DNA from 3 places in the Cellulomonas sp. JZ18 genome. Region 3 is predicted to be linked to each of the others. Evidence: predicted binding sites of a transcription regulator. Region 3 holds the regulator's gene; each other region holds the start of a gene.
The links. The regulator LexA, encoded in region 3, represses DNA repair genes until DNA is damaged. The targets are predictions, from matches to a motif close to TCGAACANNTGTTCGA.

Region 1 (7,480 bases), 550 kb from region 3:
CCTTGCGGGCCGGGCCGAGCCCGGGGACGTCGTCGAGCACGGACGCCGTCATGCCCTTGCTGCGCCGCTTGCGGTGCGCCGAGATGGCGAACCGGTGGGCCTCGTCGCGCACGCGCTGGAGGAGGTACAGGCCCTCCGAGCTGCGCTGCAGGATCACGGGGTACTCCTCGCCGGGCAGCCAGACCTCCTCGAGCCGCTTCGCCAGGCCGCACAGCGCGACGTCGTCCACGCCGAGCTCGGCGAGCGCCGCGGCCGCGGCAGCCACCTGCGGGGGCCCGCCGTCCACGACGACGAGGTTCGGCGGGTACGCGAACCGCGCGGGCCTGCCCGTCGTCGCGTCGACCTCGCCGCTGCGCGGACCCTCGTCGTCCTCGCCGTCGCCGAGATCGGGGTCGCCGAGCTGCGACCGCTCGGTGAGGTAGCGCCGGAAGCGCCGGGTGATGACCTCGTGCATCGCCGCCGTGTCGTCGCGCGCGCCCTGCCCGTCGGCCCCCCGCACGCTGAAGAGGCGGTACTCGCTCTTGCGCGCGAGCCCGTCCTCGAACACCACCATCGACGCGGACTGGTACGTCCCCTGGTTGTGCGACACGTCGTAGCACTCGATGCGCAACGGCGCGGTGGGCAGGTCGAGGGCCTCCTGGATCTCGCGCAGGGCCTGGCTGCGCGTCGTCAGGTCGCCGGCGCGCCGGGTGCGGTGCAGCGCGAGCGCGTGCTCCGCGTTGCGCAGGACGGTGCGGGCCAGCTCGGCCTTGTCCCCGCGCTGCGGCACGCGCACCTGCACGCGGCTCCCCCGCAGACCGGTCAACCAGGCCTGCACCTGGTCGAGGTTGGCCGGCAGCACGGGCACCAGCACCTCGCGCGGGACGGCGCCCGTGGCGCCGCCCGCGCCCTCCTCGCCGCCGTACACCTGCTGGAGCAGGTGCTCGACGAGCTCCTCGTCGCCGAGGTCCTCGACCTTCTCGACGACCCAGCCGCGCTGACCGCGGATGCGGCCGTCGCGGACGTGGAACACCTGCACGGCCGCCTCGAGCTCGTCCCCCGCCATGGCGAAGATGTCGGCGTCCGTGCCGTCCGACAGCACGACCGCGTTGCGCTCGGTCGCCTTCTCCAGCGTCGCGATGTCGTCGCGCAGGCGAGCCGCCCGCTCGAAGTCCAGCTCGGCGGCCGCCTCCTTCATCCGCTGCGTCAGACGACGGGTGAACCGGGCGGTGTCGCCCGCCATGAAGTCGCAGAAGTCCTGCGCGAGCTGGTGGTGGTCCTCGGTGGAGATCCGCCCGACGCAGGGCGCCGAGCACTTGTCGATGTAGCCCAGCAGGCAGGGGCGCCCCTGCTGGCGCGCGCGCTTGAACACCCCGGCCGAGCACGTGCGCACGGGGAAGACCCGCAGCAGCAGGTCGACCGTCTCGCGGATCGCCCAGGCGTGCGCGTACGGACCGAAGTACCGCGTGCCGGCCCGCTTCGCGCCGCGCATGACCTGCACCCGGGGCACCTCCTCGGCCATCGTGACCGCGAGGTACGGGTAGGACTTGTCGTCGCGGTACTTGACGTTGAACCGGGGGTCGAACTCCTTGATCCAGGAGTACTCGAGCGCGAGCGCCTCGACCTCCGTGCCGACGACCGTCCACTGCACGGACGCCGCGGTGGTCACCATCTGCTGCGTGCGCGGGTGCAGGTGGGCGATGTCCTGGAAGTAGCTGTTCAGCCGGTTGCGCAGGCTCTTCGCCTTGCCGACGTAGACGACGCGGCCGTGCTCGTCACGGAACCGGTACACCCCGGGCGCGTCGGGGATCTCCCCCGGCGCGGGGCGGTAGGTGGCGGGATCGGCCATGCGTTCGAGCCTAGTTCGCCCGTCCGACAGGACCCGTCGCGCGACGGGCGCTCGTAGTGTGACGTCATGCCGCCCGTCCACACGTACACCGTCGACCTGCTGTGGACCGGCGCAGGCGACGCCGGCACCGCCTCCTACACGTCGTACGGCCGCGACCACGAGCTCTCGGCGCCGGGCAAGACCGTGCTCGCGGGTTCCTCGGACCCGGCCTTCCGGGGCGACCCGACGCGGTGGTCGCCGGAGGACCTGCTGGTGGGCGCGCTCGCGCAGTGCCACATGCTGTGGTTCCTGCACCTGGCCGCGCAGCGCGGCGTCGTGGTGGTGGGGTACGCGGACCAGCCGACGGGGTCCATGCGCGTCGAGGCCGCCGGGCACGGCCAGTTCACCGAGGTCGTCCTGCGGCCGCGCGTCCGGGTCCTGGCCGGGGCGACCCTCCCGGACGGTGCGCCGGTCGTCGACGCGGTGCTGGCCGAGCTGCACGTCGCCGCCCACCAGCACTGCTTCATCGCCCGGTCGGTCAACTTCCCCGTGCGGCACGACCCGGCTCCGCTGACCTACGGGACGCCCGCCGGCTGAGCGGCACGACGGGCGCTGCCGTCACGCGCCGACGGCCACCCGCTCCCGCTCCGTCTCGAGCACCTCCGCGAGGAACCGGCCGGTGTGGCTCTCGGGGACCGTCGCGACGTGCTCCGGGGTCCCCTCGGCCACGACCGTGCCGCCGCCGTTGCCGCCCTCGGGTCCCATGTCGATGACCCAGTCGGCGTTCTTGATGACGTCGAGGTTGTGCTCGATCACGATCACCGAGTTCCCCTTGTCGACGAGCGACTGCAGCACGCCGAGCAGCTTGCGGATGTCCTCGAAGTGCAGTCCCGTCGTGGGCTCGTCGAGCACGTACACCGTGCGCCCCGTCGAGCGGCGCTGCAGCTCGGCGGCGAGCTTGACGCGCTGCGCCTCACCGCCGGACAGCGTCGGCGCGGGCTGCCCGAGGCGCACGTAGCCGAGGCCCACGTCGACGAGGGTGCGCAGGTGCCGGGCGATCGCCGGCACGGCCGCGAAGAACTCGGCGGCCTCCGCGATCGGCATGTCGAGCACGTCGGCGACGGTCTTGCCCTTGAAGTGCACCTCGAGCGTCTCGCGGTTGTACCGCGCGCCGTGGCAGACCTCGCACGGCACGTAGACGTCGGGCAGGAAGTTCATCTCGATCTTCAGGGTGCCGTCGCCCGAGCACGCCTCGCAGCGACCGCCCTTGACGTTGAACGAGAACCGTCCGGGCGTGTAGCCGCGGACCTTCGCCTCGGACGTCTCCGCGAACAGCCGTCGGATGTGGTCCCACACCCCGGTGTAGGTCGCGGGGTTGGAGCGCGGCGTGCGGCCGATCGGGCCCTGGTCGACGTGCACGACCTTGTCGAGCTGGTCGAGGCCGGTCACGCGCTTGTGCCGCCCCGCGACCTGGCGCGCGCCGTTCAGCTCGTTCGCCATGACGGTGTAGAGGATCGAGTTGACGAGCGTCGACTTGCCCGAGCCGGAGACGCCCGTGACCGCCGTGAGCGTCCCCAGCGGGAACGACACGTCGATCCCCTTGAGGTTGTGCTCGCGCGCACCGACGACCGTGACCTGGCGCTTCGGGTCGACCGGGCGGCGCGTCGCGGGCGTGCCGATCGCACGTCGGCCGGACAGGTATGCGCCCGTCACCGACTCGCGCGACTCGAGCAGCCCCTGCAGGTCGCCGGAGTGCACGACGCGCCCGCCGTGCTCGCCGGCACCGGGACCGATGTCGACGACCCAGTCCGCGGTGCGGATGGTGTCCTCGTCGTGCTCGACCACGATGAGCGTGTTGCCGAGGTCGCGCAGGCGGGTGAGCGTGTCGATGAGCCGGCGGTTGTCGCGCTGGTGCAGGCCGATCGACGGCTCGTCGAGCACGTAGAGCACCCCGACGAGCCCCGACCCGATCTGCGTCGCGAGCCGGATGCGCTGCGCCTCGCCGCCCGAGAGCGTCCCCGCCGGACGGGACAGCGACAGGTAGTCGAGGCCGACGTCGAGCAGGAAGCCCAGACGCGCCTGGATCTCCTTGAGCACCTGCGCGGCGATCGCGCGCTCGCGCTCCCCGAGCTCGAGGCCGTTGAGGAAGACCGCCGCCTCGTCGATCGGCAGGTCGCACACGTCTGCGATCGACATGCCGCCCACACGCACCGCGAGCACCTCGGGCTTGAGCCGCGCGCCCTGGCAGACCGGGCACGGCACCTCGCGCATGTAGGCCTCGTACTTCTCCTTGCTCCAGTCCGACTCCGTCTCGGCGTGGCGCCGGTGCAGGAACGTGATGACGCCCTCGAAGCCGGTGGAGTAGGTGCGCTCGCGCCCCCACCGGTTCTTGTAGCGGACCTTCACCTCGTGGTTCTGCCCGTGCAGGACGGCGTCCTTGGCGCGCTTCGGCAGCGCACGCCAGGGGGTGTCCATGGAGAAGCCCATGTCCTGCGCCAGCGCGGTCAGCACGCGCGTGAAGTACTCCGACGACACCTGGGCCCACGGCGCCACGGCACCCTGCGCGAGCGAGAGCTCGTCGTCGGGGATCACGAGGTCGGGGTCGACCTCGAGGCGCGAGCCGATGCCCGTGCACTCGGGGCACGCGCCGTAGGGCGCGTTGAACGAGAAGGTGCGCGGCTCGATCTCCTCGAGCGTCAGGACGTGGTCGTTCGGGCAGGCGCGGTTCTCCGAGAACCGGCGCTCGCGCTCGGGGTCGTCCGGGTCGGCGTCGACGAGCTCGACGACGACGAGGCCGCCCGCCAGCTGCAGGGCGGTCTCGACCGAGTCCGTCAGCCGTCGCTGCACGCCCTCGCGCGACACCAGGCGGTCGACGACGACGTCGATGTCGTGCTTGAGCTTCTTCTCCAGCGTCGGGGGCGCGCTGAGCTGGACGACCTCGCCGTCCACCCGCGCACGCGCGAAGCCCTTGCCCTGCAGCTCGCGGAACAGGTCCGCGTACTCGCCCTTGCGCCCGCGCACCACGGGGGCGAGGACCTGGTAGCGCGTGCCCTCGGGGAGCTCGAGCAGCCGGTCGACGATCTGCTGCGGCGTCTGCGCGGTCACGCGCTCGCCGCACACGGGGCAGTACTGCGTACCCGCACGCGCGAACAGCAGGCGCAGGTAGTCGTAGACCTCGGTGATCGTCCCGACCGTCGAGCGGGGGTTGCGGTTCGTCGACTTCTGGTCGATCGACACCGCGGGCGACAGGCCCTCGATGAAGTCGACGTCGGGCTTGTCCATCTGCCCGAGGAACTGCCGCGCGTACGCCGACAGCGACTCGACGTAGCGGCGCTGGCCCTCGGCGAAGATCGTGTCGAACGCGAGCGAGGACTTGCCGGACCCCGACAGGCCCGTGAACGCGATGAGCGCGTCACGGGGCAGGTCGAGGTCGACGTTGCGCAGGTTGTGCTCCCGGGCACCGCGGACCACGAGGCGATCGTTCACAGCGGACGAGTCTACGTCCGGGCACCGACAATCGCACACGTGTTCGAGGTCACGTCCGGCCGGCTCGCACCTGCGGCACGTGCGCCGACGCGCGCCCCCCGCGCGCGACGCGCATGCTGGACGCGATGACGACTCCGCAGCGGCCCGCCGCGGCCCGCCTCCTGCCCGGTCAGGCGCCCATCGAGGAGTACGCGGTGCTCGGCGACGGCCACACGGCCGCGCTGGTGTCGCTGCGTGGCTCGGTCGACTGGCTGTGCCTGCCGCGCTTCGACTCGGACGCCTGCTTCGCCGCGCTCCTCGGCGGTCCCGAGCACGGCCGCTGGCTGCTGACCGTCCCCGACGCCACGCACGTCGCGCGGCGGTGGCGCGGGGACTCGTTCGTGCTGGAGACGACGTACCGCTCCCCCACCGGGACGGCGGTCGTCACCGACGCGATGCCGCTGGGCGACGGCCGCGCCGACCTCGTCCGCCGCGTCACGTGCACGGAGGGCGAGGTGCACGTGGAGCACGAGTGGACCGTGCGCTTCGGCTACGGCGACGTCGAGCCCTGGGTACGCCACGAGCCGGACCGGGACGGCGACGACGCGATCCGGGCCGTCGCAGGGCCGGACTCGCTCGTGCTGCGCGGCGACCGGCTGCCCCGGGCGGACGACCGCCACCACCGCGACGACGTCACGCTGCGTGCGGGCGAGCACCTCGAGCTCGCGCTCACGTGGGTCCCGTCCTGGTGCGAGGTCCCGCCGCGCCTGACCGTCGAGTCCCGCGTCGACTCCACCGCGATCGCGTGGGGCCTGTGGGCGCGCGACTGCACCTACGACGGGCCGTACCGGGAGGCCGTCGTGCGCTCCCTGCTGGTGCTGCGCATGCTCACCGACGCCACGACCGGTGGGATCGTCGCCGCGGCGACGACCTCGCTGCCCGAGTCGCCGGGCGGCGAGCGCAACTGGGACTACCGCTTCTGCTGGCTGCGCGACGCGGCCCTCACGCTCGAGGCGCTCATCGAGCAGGGCTTCCGGGCCGAGGCGACCGAGTGGCGCGACTGGCTCATGCGCGCCGTCGCGGGCGACCCGCGGGACCTGCAGATCATGTACCGGCTCGACGGCGGCCGCCGGCTCCGCGAGGCGACCCTCGACCACCTGCCGGGGTACGCCGGCTCGCGGCCCGTCCGCGTGGGCAACGCGGCCGCCGGCCAGGTGCAGCACGACGTCCTGGGCGAGGTGATGAGCGCGCTGGCCATGGCCCGTGCGGCGGGTCTGGCCGAGACGACCGACTCGTGGTCCCTGCAGCGTCACCTCCTCGACGCCCTGCTCGCCGACTGGCGCCGGCCGGACCGCGGCATCTGGGAGGTGCGCGGCGAGCCGCGTCACTTCACGCACTCCAAGGTCATGGCCTGGGCGGCCGTCGACCGCGCCGTGCGCGCGGCGGAGCTGCACGGCCTGGACGCCCCCCTCGCACGCTGGCGTGCCGTGCGCGACGAGATCCACGCCGACGTGCTCGCGCACGGCTGGTCCGCCGAGCGCGGCACCTTCGTCCAGCACTACGGCGCCCGGCACACGGACGCGTCCCTGCTGCAGATCCCCCAGGTCGGCTTCCTGCCGGCCGACGACCCGCGCGTGCTCGCCACCGTGGCCGCGGTGCGCGAGGAGCTCGAGGTCGCCCCGGGCCTCCTGCTGCGGTACCGCACGGAGCGGACCGACGACGGCCTGCAGGGCCACGAGGCGCCGTTCCTCGCGTGCTCGTTCTGGCTCGCGGACGCCCTCGCCCGGGCCGACGACGTCGAGGGGGCGACCCGCGTGCTCGACGCGCTCGTGCCCCTGGGCGGCGACCTGGGGCTGCTCGCCGAGCAGTACGACCCGGCCACGGGCAGGATGCTCGGCAACGTCCCGCAGGCGCTCTCGCACCTCGCGCTCGTGCGGGCGGCACACAGCCACCAGCTCGCCCTGCGTCGCACCGCCGGGCGCCGCGCGCAGCCGGTGACGGCCGGCAGGGAGGACGCCGCGTGACGTACACCGGTGACGTGCACGTGGGTGGGCCGACGGCGCTGCGCGTGCTCGACGACGCGGAGATCCGCAAGGTGGCGGTCGGCCCGATGGACAACAACGCGTACCTGGTGACGTGCCGCCGGTCCGGGGCGCAGCTGCTCGTCGACGCGGCCGCCGACCCGGACCGGCTGCTCGCGCTCGTGCG
Region 2 (7,480 bases), 330 kb from region 3:
CGGCGTCGGCCTGTCCATCGGCGTGTCGCGTCTCGTCTCGCGCCTGCTCGGCGCCGGTCTCGTGCGCGCCACCCGGTCGGTGCCCACGGCCGTGCTCGTCGCCGTGACGTCCGAGGAGCGCCGCGGGCGCTCGGACGCGGTCGCGGCGGCGCTGCGGGCGCGCGGCGTGCCCGCCGAGGTGGCGCCCAGCGCCGCGAAGTTCGGCAAGCAGATCCGGCACGCGGACCGGCGCGGCATCCCCTACGTGTGGTTCGTCGGCGACGACGGCGCCGACGGCACGCCCGGCGAGGACGAGGTCAAGGACATCCGGTCCGGGGAGCAGGTGCCCGCCGACGCGGCGACGTGGTCGCCCCCGGCCGAGGACCTGTGGCCGCGCGTCGAGGCGACACCGGCGGGCTGACCCGCGCCGGGAACGGCCGCGCCGGGTGCGCCCGGCGGGCACGCGCCGGACCGTCGCAGCGCCCGCGCCCGCGGGCGGGGGGCGCGGACGTCCCGCGCGCCGCCCGCGCGCAGCCGCGGCCGCACACCCCTAGCGTGACGCCCATGACGCACGCGGCCGCGCCGTCCGCCCGGGACCGGGTCACGCTCGACGGGCACATCGCCGGCGCGGGCACGCAGGAGGGCACCCGCCTCGTCGTCGGGCGCTGGCTGCGCTCACCGCTCGGCGCGTTCGCGGACGTCATGGTCGAGCGCGCGGACGGCACGCGCGTGCTGCTCGCGCCCCGTGCCGACGTCGCCGACCTGGTCACGCGCCTGTACGCGTTCGACGCCGTGCACGTCGTGGACGTGCGGGTCGCGGCGGACCGCGCCGCACGCACCTGGACCGTCGAGGCGGGGCCGCTCGACGCGCGCCTCGTGCTGGGGGACCGCACGGCGGTCGGCCACCTGCTCACCGCCGTGCCCCGCCCGCTCACCCGGTCGGCCGTGACGGCGGGCCTCGTCGCGGCCGTCGCGGGCGCCGTGCTGCCGGGCGTGCGCACCCGCGGCGCCGGCCGGGACGGCACGCCCGAGCGGTACGCCGCCCACGACCAGCACGCCGTCGTCGCGATCGACGCCCGCTGGGGCGACCGGACGCTCGGTGCCCTGCGACCGGTCGTGCCCGCGGTCCGCTTCGGCTTCTCGTCGGTCCCGGCGCGGCCCGCCGTCACGGCCGTGCACGTCGTCCTGGGCTGACGGACGGTACCGCCGGGCGACACCGGCGCCGGTGCGCGCCACGTGCGCGACCCGTGCGACGACGACCGGGGAGCCGGCGTTGACACCCGTTCGAACACGTGTTCGACTGGTGCCGTGCGATGGGACGGGCAGAAGGTCGAGGCGGCCTCCGACGGCGTGCTGCCGGGCATGGACCTGCGCACGCTCCCGGGGCTGGTGCGCAGCGTGCGCACGCCGGAGTTCGCGGGCGTCACGTTCCACGAGGTGCTGTGCCGCAGCGCCCTGAACAGGGTGCCGGACGCGTCGAGCGTGCCGTTCCGCTGGACCGTGAACCCCATGCGCGGGTGCCTGCACGCGTGCGCCTACTGCTTCGCCCGTCCCACGCACGAGTACCTCGACCTGGGCGCCGGCCGGGACTTCGAGTCCCAGATCGTGGTGAAGACGAACGTCGTCGAGGTCCTGCGGGCCGAGCTGGGCAGGCGCTCCTGGCGGCGCGAGCACGTCGCGCTCGGGACCAACACCGACCCCTACCAGCGGGCCGAGGGCCGGTACCGCCTCATGCCGGGGATCCTCGAGGCGCTCGCGGCGTCGGGCACGCCGCTGTCGGTGCTGACGAAGGGCACGCTGCTGCGTCGCGACCTGCCGCTGCTGTCCGACGTCGCCACGAGCGGCGGGTCGGTCGCCGTGAGCATCTCGCTCGCCACCGTCGACGACGAGCTGCAGCGCGTCCTGGAGCCGGGCACGCCGACGCCGCGGGCACGGCTCGAGCTCGTCCGCGCCGTGCGGGAGGCAGGCCTGACGTGCGGCGTGCTCGTGGCGCCGGTGCTGCCGTGGCTGACGGACTCCGAGGAGCACCTCGACGCGCTGCTCGCGGCGCTGGCCGACGCCGGTGCGACGGGTGTGAGCGTCATGGCGCTGCACCTGCGCGGGGCGGTGAAGCCGCTCATGGAGGACTGGCTGCGCACCCACCGCCCCGGGCTGCTCGCGCGCTACCGGCGCCTGTACGGGCGCGGCGCCTACACGCCGGAGGAGTACCGGCGGTGGCTGGACGCACGGGTCGCGCCCCTGCTGGCGCGGCACGGGTTCGCCGACCCGCGGGAGCACCGGGCGTGGCGGGCCGCCGCGACGTCGCCGTCGGGCGGCCCTGCCGTCGGCGAGACGGCGGACGAGGCCGTCGCAGCGGGCGCCGGACGCGCACGGGCGTCGACGTCCGCCCCGCCGCCACCCGCGATCGCCTCGCCGACGCTGTTCTGACGTCGGCCCGCGCAGGTGGGGCGCACTAGGATCGTGCGGGCGTCCGCCGGACGCGTCCCCGTCACCCCGAGCGCGAAGGACCACGCTGTGCTCCGCACCCACACCGCCGGCTCCCTGCGAGCCGAGCACATCGGCACCACCGTCACCCTCACCGGGTGGGTGGACCGCCGCCGCGACCACGGTGGGGTGGCCTTCGTCGACCTGCGCGACGCCTCGGGGATCGCCCAGGTCGTCGTCCGTGACGAGGCGGTCGCGCACAACCTGCGCGCCGAGTTCGTGCTCCAGGTGACGGGCGAGGTCGGCCGCCGCCCCGAGGGCAACGAGAACCCGAACCTCGCCACGGGCGAGATCGAGGTCGTCGCGCACGAGGTCGTCGTCCTCAACGAGTCCGCGCCGCTGCCGTTCCCGGTGTCGACGTCGCTCGACGAGCCCGTCGGGGAGGAGGCGCGGCTGCGCCACCGCTACCTCGACCTGCGCCGGCCCGCGCCCGCGCACGCGATCCGCCTGCGGGCGAAGGCGAACGCCGCGGCGCGGCGGGTGCTCGACGCCGACGGCTTCGTCGAGGTGGAGACCCCGACGCTGACGCGCTCGACCCCGGAGGGTGCCCGCGACTTCGTCGTGCCGGCCCGTCTGGCGCCGGGCAGCTGGTACGCCCTCCCGCAGTCGCCGCAGCTGTTCAAGCAGCTGCTCATGGTCGGCGGGCTGGAGAAGTACTACCAGATCGCCCGCTGCTACCGGGACGAGGACTTCCGCGCCGACCGGCAGCCGGAGTTCACGCAGCTCGACGTCGAGGCGAGCTTCGTCGACCAGGACGACGTGATCGCCCTCGGCGAGAAGATCCTCGTCGCCCTGTGGGACCTGATCGGCTACACCGTGCCGACGCCGATCCCGCGCATGACGTACGCGGACGCGATGGAGAAGTACGGCACCGACAAGCCCGACCTGCGCTTCGGGCTCGAGCTGACGGACCTCACCTCGTACTTCGCCGACACGCCGTTCCGCGTCTTCCAGGCGCCCTACGTCGGTGCCGTCGTGCAGCCCGGCGGGGCCTCCACGCCGCGTCGCGGGTTCGACGCGTGGCAGGAGTGGGCGAAGCAGCGCGGGGCGAAGGGGCTGGCCTACGTCACGGTCGGCGAGGACGGCGAGCTCGGCGGCCCGGTCGCCAAGAACATCTCCGAGACCGAGCGCGCGGGTCTCGCGGCCGCGGTCGGCGCGAAGCCCGGTGACGCGGTCTTCTTCGCCGCCGGCACGGCGTCGGAGGCGCGCGCGCTGCTCGGTGCCGCACGCCTGGAGATCGGGCGTCGCGGCGGTCTGGTCGACGAGGACGCGTGGTCGTTCGTGTGGGTCGTCGACGCCCCGCTGTTCAAGCCCACCGGCGAGGACGACGACGTGGCGGTCGGCGGTGGCGCCTGGACGGCGGTGCACCACGCCTTCACCTCGCCGACCCCGAGTGGGTCGACCGCTTCGAGGAGGACCCGGGCGCGGCGCTCGCGTACGCCTACGACATCGTCTGCAACGGCAACGAGATCGGCGGCGGGTCCATCCGTATCCACCGCCGGGACGTGCAGGAGCGCGTCTTCGCCGTCATGGGCATCGGGCCCGAGGAGGCGCAGGAGAAGTTCGGCTTCCTGCTGGACGCGTTCCAGTTCGGCGCCCCGCCGCACGGTGGCGTCGCCTTCGGCTGGGACCGCATCGTCGCGCTGCTGACGCGCTCGGAGTCGATCCGCGAGGTCATCGCGTTCCCGAAGTCGGGCGGGGGCTACGACCCGCTGACCGGCGCGCCCGCGCCGATCTCGCCCGAGCAGCGCCGCGAGACGGGCGTCGACGCGAAGCCCAAGCAGGACCCCGGCGCGGCGGGGCAGGCCGCGCGCGCGGAGTGACGACGACGGCCGGGGGGCTGCTCCCGCGGCTGCCCGGCGCGTTCCGGGCGCGCCGTTGGCTCCTCGCCGACCGCGACCGCTGGCACGCCGCCGACGTGCGCGGCGACGACCACGCGGTCGTGCTGGTGCGGTCGGAGGAGGCCGGCGACGTCGTTCTCGGGGCCGGCGACCCGGACGCCGTCGCCGCCCTGGTACGCGACCTCGCGCACGAGCGGCGTGCGGCTGGAGCCGGGGCCCTCGGCTGGCTGACGGTGCCCCGCAGCACGGTCCTCGGGGCGTCCGAGCTGGAGGCGCTCGGCGTCGCGCCCTACTCGACGTGGGACCGGATGTCGACGGACGAGCCCCCGCCGGCGGTGGCGGGGGAGGAGTCTGTCGTCCGGCTCGGCCCCGCCGAGGCGGACGAGGCCGCCGCCTGCCTCGCGGAGGCGAACCCCGGGACGCGCGCCCGCCCGGGCGGCGCGGACGACGCCGGCTGGTGGGGCGTGCGCGAGCAGGGACGGCTCGTCGGGGTGATCGGGGCGGCCGACCGCCTCGGTGCGGCCGACGGTCGGCGGTCGTGGCACCTGCACGGCCTGGGCGTGCGGCCGGCAGCCCGCGGCCGGGGCCTCGGCGCCGCTCTCACGGCCGCCGCGCTGCGCGCCGGGCTCGGCGCGGGCCTGGCCTGGGTCTCGCTGGGGCTCTACGCCGACAACGCGGTGGCACGTCGGCTGTACCTGCGGCTCGGCATGGCCGTGGACGAGGAGAACGCGTCGTACGCCGCGCCGGGGTACGGCGGGTCCTGGCGGCGCTGAGCGGGCACGTCGCGGCGGGCCCGCGGCCGGCACGGAGGCGGTGCGGCCGCCCTGCGGCCCGGCCGGCAGGGCGGCGGTGGCAGGCGCGGGGCGCCCAGGCCGGTCAGTGCAGGATCGCGAACCGCTCGTGCAGGCGTCGCAGCGGCCGCGGCGCCCACCAGTTGGCGCGGTCGAGGATCGTCATCGTCGCCGGGACGAGCAGCAGGCGCACGATCGTGGCGTCGATGACCACGGCCACCGCGAGGGCGAAGCCCACCTGCTTGATGACCACGAGCTCGCCGGCGACGAAGCCCGCGAAGACGACGACGATGATCGCCGCCGCCGACGTGATGATCCGGCCCGAGCGCTGCAGCCCCAGGCGCACCGCCTCGTCCGTGCGGTGCCCGGAGTCGTGCAGCTCCTTGACCCGTGCGAGGAGGAACACCTCGTAGTCCATCGCCAGCCCGAACGCGAACGCCACCACGAGCGCGAGCACGTACGTCTCGATGCCGCCGGTGGACGTGAACCCCAGCAGGCCCTCGAGGTGCCCGTCCTGGAACGCCCAGACCAGCACCCCGAGGGAGGCGAGGATCGACAGCGTGTTGGTCAGCAGCGCCTTCAAGGGGATCACGACGGAGCCCGTCATGAGGAACAGCAGCAGGAGGGTCGCGACGGCGACGACCGTGAGGGCGAGCGGCGCGCGCTCGGCGAGGGCGTCGGTGAAGTCGATCTGGCTCGCCGCCTGCCCCACGACCCAGCGCTCGAAGGGCGCGTCGAGGGCACGCACCTCGCGCACGACGTCGACGGCGACGTCGCCGCCGGGGTCGTCCGAGTCCGGTCGTACCCCGAGGACGACGTACGAGCCGCTGGGCGTCGGCGGGTCGACGGAGGCGACGCCGTCCAGCGACGCGAGCTCCTGCGCCCACGCGCCGGCCTCCTCGAGGGACGCGGCCGCGACGACGGTGACGGCGGGGGCCGACGCGCCGGCGTAGTCCTCCTCGAGCGCCGCGACGTACTCGCGCTGCGTGGTGCCCGACGGCAGGAGCTCGATGCCGCTGATGCGCAGGTCCATGCGCAGGACGGGCAGCGCGAGGACGACGAGCACGGCGCAGGCGCCGAGCATCACCCACCAGGGCCGTCGCTGCACGCGCGCCGCGAGGGCCGAGAACGCGCCCTCGTCGTGCCGCACGTCGGACGCGCGCGCGAGGACGCGCCGCACGCCGGGGATGCGCGCGAGGACGCCCTCGCGCGCCAGGCGTCGCCCCGCGAGGGTCAGCAGGGCGGGCACGAGCGTGAGCGCCGTGGCGGCGGCCACCAGCACGACCAGCAGACCGGCGGCGGCGATGGCCCGCAGGATCTCGGGCCGGAAGGCGAGCAGACCGGCGATGGCGATGGCGACCGTGACGGCGGAGAACGCGACCGTCCGCCCGGCGGTGGCCATCGTGGCCTCCACGGCCGCGACGACGGCGCCGTCCCCGCGCCTGCGCCGGCTGCCGGCACCGCCGTCGTCGTCCACGCGCCGGTGCAGCTCCTCGCGGAACCGTGACACCACGAGGAGCCCGTAGTCGATGGACAGGCCGAGACCGAGCACGGTGACGACGTTGACGACCGACGCCTCGACGTCCATGAGGTAGGTCAGGGCGAGCAGGCTGCCGAGGCCGCCGGCGATCGACGCGAGCGCGCCGGCCATCGGCATGGCGGCGGCGAGGAACCCGCCGAAGACGAGCACCATGACGACGAGCGCGATAGGCAGCGCGACCAGCTCACCGGTGCGCAGGTCCTCCTCGACCTGGTCCGTGATCTCCTCGACCACGAGGTGCTCCGCCCCGACGACGCCGCTGACGTCGGGAGCGAGCGTGCGCAGCTCGCCCGGGACCTCCCGCAGGCGCTCCTCGACCGCGGCCAGCGCCTCGTCCTGCGCGGCCGCGCCGAGGTCGGGCTCGAGCTCGACGACGACGAGGAAGCCGTCGCCGTCCTCCGCGAGCAGGGGCGCCGCGGCCGGGTTGGCGGGGCCCTGCGGCAGCGCGAGGGGGTCGATGACGGCGGCCACCCCGTCCACCGCCGCGAGCGCGCCCCGCGCGGGGTCGAGCGCGGCGCCCAGCTCGGGCGTCGCCGGGTCCACGCCGTCGAGCACGAGCGTCACCGACGGCCCCGTGGTCCTCGCCCCGGCCAGCAGCTCCTGGCCCTGCGTGCTCTCCGCGCCCGCGACCCCCGGGGCGCCCGTGGCCACGCGGTCGAAGAGCGTCTCGCCCTGCACCCCCAGGACGGCCAGGCCGTAGCCGGCGACCGTGAGCACGAGCCACACGACGACGGTCAGGCGGGGGTGGTGGGCGACGAGCCGGCCCAGGCGAGGGAACACGCGGGCCATCGTGGCAGGTCGCGCGCAGCCCCCGCACGTCGCGGCGCGGGACCCGCGGCACCGGG
Region 3 (7,480 bases):
GCACGGTCAGCGGGCGGCGTCCGGCGCGGTGCCCGGCGCGGTGCCGGAGGCCGCGCCGTCACGCTCCTGCTGCTCGCGCTCGGCACGCAGGACGGCGATGGCCGACTCGAAGTCGTCGAGCGAGTCGAACGCCTGGTAGACGCTCGCGAAGCGCAGGTAGGCGACCTCGTCGAGCTCGCGCAGGGGGCCCAGGATGGCCAGCCCGATCTCGTACGCGTCGATCTCGGCCGAGCCCGCCGAACGGAGCGTCTCCTCGACCTTCTGCGCCAGCAGCGCCAGGTCGTCCTCGCTCACGGGCCGCCCCTGACAGGCCTTGCGCACGCCGTTGGCGATCTTCTCCCGGCTGAAGGGCTCCGTGGCGCCCGAGCGCTTGACCACCGAGAGGCTCGCCGTCTCCACCGTCGTGAACCGCCGGTGGCAGTTCGGGCACTGGCGCCGTCGCCGGATCGAGGACCCGTCGTCGGACGTGCGCGAGTCGACGACGCGCGAGTCGGTGTGCCGGCAGAACGGACAGTGCACGTGAGACCTCTCGGGAGCGGCGTGACGCGACCGCCGAGTTGCCGGTCGGACGTGGTGACGGTAGGCGGTGGCGAGGACGCCCGCAAGCACGGGCGCCGACACCGGCGAGCACGGGCGCGGACGCGGCGCGAGCGCGGGCGCGCACGGCCGCGGGCACGGGGCGCGGACGCCACGAGGGCGGCCGTCGACGACGGCCGCCCTCGCCGGGACGCCCCCGTCCCGCGCGGTACCGACTCGCCACGGCACCGCGATGCAGCACGCCGCGACCGATCGCCGCGGCCCCTCCGGCCGGCCCCCCAGCCTGCCGAGTGAGGTGTGCCTAACCTAGCCGTGCCACCACCGGCCGACAAGCCCGCCCCCGCGCACGACGTACGCGCAGGCGACGACCTGCTCTCACGACACCGGCACCACGACGGTCTGCCCGGCCCGCAGCTTCCCACCGGGCAGCGCGTTCAGCTCGATGAGGCGCAGCACGACGTCACGCACGTCCTCCTCCGGGCCAGCGACCTGCGCGGCGAGGCCCCACAGCGTGTCGCCCGGGGCCACCACCACGCGCTCGACCTCGAGCGCGGACTGCGGACCGTCGGCGACGGCGGAGCGAGCGGTGCCGCCCACGCCCAGCGCGAGCCCGACCGCGAGCAGCCACACCACGACCCGACCACGCCGGGTCAGGCGCAGCGGCTCCTGCGCACGACGCACCGTCGGCGCCCCGTGGACGCGCACCGGGACCCGGCCCCGCCCACCGCTCACCGTCGCCGGTCCGATCGCCATCGCGCTCATGCCCATGCCCTCCGTCGTCTCGAACACCTGTTCGTCGAACGTCTGTACGAGTTCTAGCAGAACCCACCGACACCCGTCGAGACACGCTCGAACAGATGTTTGATCCGGCACCACCGCGCCCCTAGGGTGGGACGCGTCAGGAAGTGCACCACCGACCACCGACACCCGGCTCCGACCAGCGGGGACGCGGCGGGCGCGGTGGCGAGGCGGTCAGGACCGCAGGACCGGGAGGCGCCGTGGGCGGGCAGACGACGGGGACGTCGGGGACGGACGTGCAGGACGTCGTCGACGTCACGGCCGCGCTCGCCGCGGGTGCGGGCAGCGACGGGCTCACGGCACGTCAGCGCCGGGTCCTGGAGACGATCCGCGTCGCCGTCGAGACGCGCGGCTACCCGCCGAGCATGCGGGAGATCGGCGAGGCGGTCGGGCTCACCAGCCCCTCGAGCGTCAAGCACCAGCTCACGGCGCTCGAGCGCAAGGGCTACCTGCGCCGGGACCCGCACCGCCCGCGCGCGATCGAGGTCGTCCAGCCGGACGACGCGCGTCCGGCGCCCACGTCCACCCCGCCCGGCGGCCTGGCGCTCGGCGCCGACGCCCCCGAGCGCGACGGCGCGCCCGCACCGTCGTACGTCCCGGTGGTCGGACGCATCGCGGCCGGCGGTCCGATCCTGGCCGAGCAGGTCGTCGAGGACGTCTTCCCGCTCCCGCGCCAGCTCGTGGGCGACGGCGACCTGTTCCTGCTGCGCGTCGCGGGCGACTCGATGGTCGACGCCGCGATCTGCGACGGGGACTGGGTCGTGGTCCGCCGCCAGCCCGTCGCCGAGAACGGGGAGATCGTCGCCGCGATGATCGACGGCGAGGCGACGGTGAAGACGCTCAAGCGCGCCGACGGGCACGTCTGGCTGCTGCCGCACAACGCCGCGTACGCGCCGATCCTCGGGGACGAGGCGACCGTCCTGGGTCGCGTCGTCAGCGTGCTGCGCAGCCTCTGAGGACGTCGCGGCAGGACGTCACGGGCGCCGTCACGGGACTCGCGCCGCGGGCCGCGGTGCGGTGCGGGACGGGCGCTCCCGTCCGCGCCTGCGGCCCGCGTGCCCGCGTCAGAAACCGAAGCGGCGCGCGACCGACCGGACGGCCTCGGCGGACCGACGCAGCCCCAGCAGCTCGTCGGAGGACATCGGCACCTCCAGGCGCTCGGCGACCCCCGACGCCCCGACGACCGTCGGCACGCTGAGGCACACGTCGGAGATGCCGAGGTAGCCGTCGAGCAGCGACGAGACCGGGAGGATCCGGCGCTCGTCCTTGAGGACCGCCTCGATGATGCGCGAGCCGGCGAGCGCGATCGCGTAGTTCGTCGCGCCCTTGCCCTCGATGATCCGGTACGCGGACTCCACGACCTCGCGCGCGATCGCGTCACGCACCTCGCTCGTCAGCGGCCCGTGGCCGGCCACGCCCGGCCACTCGAGCAGCGGCACCGCGCCGATCGACGCGGAGCTCCACAGCGGCAGCTCGCTGTCACCGTGCTCCCCCGCCACGTACGCGTGGACGTTCTGCACGGCGACGCCCGTGTGCCGGGCGATGAGGTAGCGCAGGCGGGAGGAGTCCAGCACGGTCCCGGAGCCGAACAGCTGCGTCGGCGGCAGGCCCGAGATCTGCAGGGCCGCGTACGTGACCACGTCGACCGGGTTCGTCACCATGACGTGGACGGCGTTCGGAGCGACCTCCACGACGCCCGGCAGGACCTTGCGCACGAGCGAGATCGTCGCCTCGGCGAGGTCGAGGCGGGACTGGCCCGGCCGCTGCTTGGCCCCCGCGGTGAAGACCACGACGTCGCAGTCGCTGAGGACCGCGACGTCGTCGGAGCCGACGACCTCGGCCATGGACATGAACTGGATGCCGTGGCTGAGGTCGAGGACCTCGGCGTCCACCTTCTGCCGGTTGACGTCGAGCAGTGCCACGGTGCGCGCCGCACCGCGCATGAGGGCGGCGTACGCCATCGTCGACCCGACTGCCCCCGCGCCGACGATGCCGACCTTCGAGGTCCGGCGCTGCGGCGTCGGGACGGCGAGCGTGGCGTCGTCGCCCTCGATGTCCTGCGTCATGGCAGCTGGTTCCCCTCGTCACGGGCACGGTGCGCGCGGGACGCACCGGCCCGGCGGACACGTCCCACCCGGCGAGGCTAGCCCGACGCCGACAGGCGTCGCAGCGCGGCGACGACGACGTCCCGGTCGGTCGTGCGCCAGAACGGCGGCATGGACCGGCGCAGGAACTCCCCGTACCGCGCGGTCTCGAGCCGCGGGTCGAGCACGGCGACGACGCCGCGGTCCTCACCCGACCGCACGAGGCGTCCCGCCCCCTGGGCCAGCAGCAGCGCGGCGTGGGTCGCGGACACGGCCATGAACCCGTTGCCGCCCGTCGCGGCGACCGCGTCGGCGCGTGCCGAGCGCACCGGGTCGTCCGGGCGCGGGAACGGGATCCGGTCGATGACGACGAGCCGGCAGGCCGGGCCGGGTACGTCCACGCCCTGCCACAGCGAGAGCGTCCCGAACAGGCACGTCGGCTCGTCCGCGGCGAACCGCGCGACGAGCGTGGGCAGCTGGTCGTCGCCCTGCAGCAGGACCGGCACGTCGAGCCGCTCGCGCAGGGCCTCCGCCGCGACCTGCGCGGCGCGCCGCGACGTGAACAGGCCGAGCGTGCGCCCGCCGGCGGCCTCGACGAGGGTCGCGATCTCGTCCAGCTGCGCCTCGGTCGCGGGCTCCCGGCCGGGCGTGGGCAGGCGCCGGGCGACGTAGCAGATGCCCTGCCGCGGGTAGTCGAACGGGCTGCCGACGTCCAGCCCGCGCCACCGTCCGGTGTCCGCCCGTTCCGCACGGGGCGGGGCGTCGGTGCCGGGCAGCACGTCCGCCGCGCCCACGGACGTCGCCGTCCCGGACCCCACCGGGGTCGCCGCCACTGCCGCAGGGAGGGACGTCGGGCCCGTCGGCGCGGCGTCGGGACGTCCGCCGAGCCCGAGCGAGCGGGCGACGGGCTCGAAGGACCCGCCGAGCGCCAGCGTCGCCGACGTCAGCACGCCCGTGCGGCCCGCGAGCAGCTGCGTGCGCACGAGACCGTCGACGGCGAGCGGCGCGGCGTGCAGGCGCGTGGTGACCTGCCCCCGGCGGTCCTCCCCGCGTGCGCACCACAGGACGGTGTGGCGCAGGTCGTCCGGGTCGGCAGCCATGCGCTCGGCGGTCTCGAACAGCGCGAGCATCGCCGCGCTGGCCATCTTGACGCCGCCGTCGGCGCCGGCCTTCCCCTTCGTGGACGCGTCCGGCTTGAGCACCGTCAGGAGCGTGCGGGCGGCGTCCCGCACGGCGGCCACCGCGAGCCGCGCTCCCTCCGGCAGCCCGTCGGGGAACCGGCCCTCGGGCAGCGGGACGACCACGCTCGCGAGGTGCTGGGCGGCCGTGTCGAGGTCGGTCGTGGGGATGCCGCCGAGCCGGCGCGCGAGGCGCGCGGCGTGCTCGATCGTCGCGACCGAGAGCTCGGCGGTGGCCTGCGCGGTCACGCGGTCGGTGAGCTCGTGCGCCTCGTCGACGACGAGCACGTCGTGCTCGGGCAGCACGTTCGGCGACCCCGTGGCGGCGATGCCGAGCATCGCGTGGTTCGTGACGACGACGTCCGCCTCCCGCGCCCGCGCCCGCGCCGCGTCGGGGAAGCACTCCTCCAGCATCGGGCAGGTCTGCCCGAGGCACTCCATGGCGGTCACCGACACCTGCCGCCACGCGCGGTCGGCGACGCCCGGCACCAGGTCGTCGCGGTCGCCCGTGCCGGTCTCCTGCGCCCACTCCCGCAGGCGGACGACCTGCTCGCCGAGCGTCTCGCGCTCGTCGGCGTCCTCCGCGGGGCGGGGTGGTCGGCGGCACCGGGACGCTCGGGCACGTCGAACAGCGCCCCCTGGTCGTCCTCCGGGTAGCCCCCGGCGACCTTGTGCACGCACAGGTAGTTGTGCCAGCCCTTGAGCAGCGCGATGTCGGCCGGGCGCGGCAGCCGACCCGCGAGCGCCTGCGTCACCAGCGGCAGGTCCCGCGTCATGACCTGGCGCTGCAGCGCGAGCGTGGCCGTCGAGACGACGACCCGCTCGTCCTGCGTCACGGCGTGGCGCACCGCGGGTACGAGGTAACCCAGGGACTTGCCCGTGCCCGTGCCGGCCTGGACGAGCAGGTGCTCGCCGGACTCGAGCGCGTCGGCCACGGCGTGCGCCATGGTCCGCTGCCCCTCGCGCCGCCCGCCGCCGAGCGCTCCGACCGCGAGGTCCAGGAGCTCGTCGACGGACGCGTGGACCGCCGCCGCGCGGTCGCTCGTGCCGTCCGTCGCCCCTGCGGTGCGTGGCGCGGTCGAGGGGTCGGACGTCCGGGCCTGGTGCACCGCGTCAGCGTAGTCGCGCGCACCGACGCCCCTCGCCCGTCATCCCCCGGTGCCGGCCGCCACCCCGGTGGGCAGGTGCCGGCCCCACCACGCGAGGAGGTGCTCGAAGCGGCTGACGCGGTGCCGCGGACGGCCGCTGCGGGTCAGCTCGTGCCCCTCGCCGGGGAACAGCAGCAGCTCCGCCTCGACGCCGCGGCGGCGCAGCTCGACGAACCAGCGCTGCCCCTGCTCGACCGGGCAGCGCCAGTCCTGCTCGGAGTGGATCACGAGCGTCGGCGTGCGCACGCGGCCCACGTGCGCCATCGGCGACTGCGCCGCCACGGCGGCCAGGCCCTCGGGCGTGCCGTGGTCGCCGACGTACTCCAGGCCGAACCACCACCCGATGTCCGCGGACCCCGTGAAGCTCACCGGGTCGAGGAAGCCGCGCTCGACGACGGCCGCGGCGAACCGGTCCGTGCGGGTGGTCAGCCAGGCGGTCAGGTAGCCGCCGTAGGACCCGCCGAGGACGCCGACGCGCGTGCCGTCGAGGGCGTCGGGGTGCTGCGCCACGGCGCCGTCGAGCAGCGCGAGGACGTCCTCGGTGTCGACCGTGCCCATGGCCTGCCGGATCGCGCGTCCGTGCGCGCGCCCGAACCCCGCCGACCCCCGCGGGTTGCCCAGCACCACGGCGTAGCCCGCCCCGGCGAGCACCTGCGCCTCGTCGAACAGCGCGTGCGTGTACTGCGCGAACGGGCCGCCGTGGATCATCAGCAGCGTCGGGTGGGGACCGGCGCCGAACCGCTCGGGGTCGGGCGTCACGACCCAGCCGTGGACCTCGTACCCGTCCGCGGACGTCGCGACGAGGTCGACGGGCCGCCGCACCCGCCCGGTGGTGCGCAACGGCGCGGACCAGTCGGCGAGCGTGGGGCCGTCCCCCGTCCGGACGTCGACGCGCAGCAGCGCGCCGGACGTCACGGGGTGCGCGGCGGCGACCACGGCCGGCCCGCCGGCGGGCAGCGCGTCGGCGCCGAGGACCACGTGCGGGGCGTCGACCAGCGTGCGCGGCGTGCCGTCCGCCGTCACGTGCGCGAGCGTGACGGCTCCGCGCTCCTCGACGGCGACGAGCACGCCGTCCGCGAGCGGCACGAGGACGCCGTCGGACAGGTCCACCGTCTCGGCGTCGGTGATCCGCTCGGGCGCCCCGGCCGCCCGCGTCCCGGTGCCGGTGCCCGCGAGCGGGAGCCGGAACAGGCCGGTCAGCGCGGCGACGGTGTCGTGGCCGTCGGACCCGAGGTCGCGCGCCTGCAGCCACAGGGCCGCCCCGTCGGCCGTCGGGCGCACGGTGCCGACCTGGAGGGTGCTGCCGGCGTCGGCGTCGGTCAGCGGGACGAGGGCCGCGACGTCGGTGCCGCGCTCGCCCGCCGGCACGAGCACCACGTCCCGGCGCACGTCCCGCTCGCGGTCGGCGTGCCGTGTGCAGGTCGCGACGAGCGCCTCGCCGTCCGGCAGCCAGTACGGGTCGGTGACGTCCCACGCACCGGCGGTGAGCGCCGTCGGCTCCGGCAGCGCGTCGCTCGCTCCGGGGTCCGCGGGCACCGTCAGCACGTGCACGTGCTGCGGGCGGTCGTGCACGAAGCCGACGCCGTCCGCGCGGTACCGGAACGTCGTGACGTGCCGGGGCGCCTCCGCGGCCGGGTCGCCGCCGGGGACGTACCGCCCCTCCTCGGGCACGCGTGCCAGGTACGCGAGGCGCGTGCCGTCCGGGGAGAACCGCAGCTCGGAGACACCGAGCGGG

Region 1: the regulator LexA is predicted to act here: its motif matches at 5,325-5,340, upstream of uvrA (excinuclease ABC subunit UvrA).
Region 2: the regulator LexA is predicted to act here: its motif matches at 1,264-1,279, upstream of GC089_RS09255 (Rv2578c family radical SAM protein).

What each region holds. Positions count from the first base shown of each region.
Region 1 covers NZ_CP045245.1:1,816,288-1,823,767, reverse strand. Annotated here, with positions in the region: gene uvrC (excinuclease ABC subunit UvrC) at 1-1,828, opposite strand, end outside; gene GC089_RS08275 (OsmC family protein) at 1,895-2,404, shown strand; gene uvrA (excinuclease ABC subunit UvrA) at 2,426-5,293, opposite strand; gene GC089_RS08265 (glycoside hydrolase family 15 protein) at 5,419-7,296, shown strand; gene GC089_RS08260 (MBL fold metallo-hydrolase) at 7,293-7,480, shown strand, end outside.
Region 2 covers NZ_CP045245.1:2,037,845-2,045,324, reverse strand. Annotated here, with positions in the region: gene hisS (histidine--tRNA ligase) at 1-400, shown strand, start outside; gene GC089_RS09260 (hypothetical protein) at 544-1,173, shown strand; gene GC089_RS09255 (Rv2578c family radical SAM protein) at 1,288-2,406, shown strand; partial or broken gene aspS (aspartate--tRNA ligase) at 2,494-4,286, shown strand; gene GC089_RS09245 (GNAT family N-acetyltransferase) at 4,283-5,077, shown strand; gene GC089_RS09240 (MMPL family transporter) at 5,181-7,424, opposite strand.
Region 3 covers NZ_CP045245.1:2,368,178-2,375,657, forward strand. Annotated here, with positions in the region: gene nrdR (transcriptional regulator NrdR) at 7-519, opposite strand; gene GC089_RS10725 (LysM peptidoglycan-binding domain-containing protein) at 913-1,326, opposite strand; gene lexA (transcriptional repressor LexA) at 1,572-2,291, shown strand; gene GC089_RS10735 (L-lactate dehydrogenase) at 2,400-3,401, opposite strand; partial or broken gene GC089_RS10740 (ATP-dependent DNA helicase) at 3,479-5,706, opposite strand; gene GC089_RS10745 (S9 family peptidase) at 5,746-7,480, opposite strand, start outside.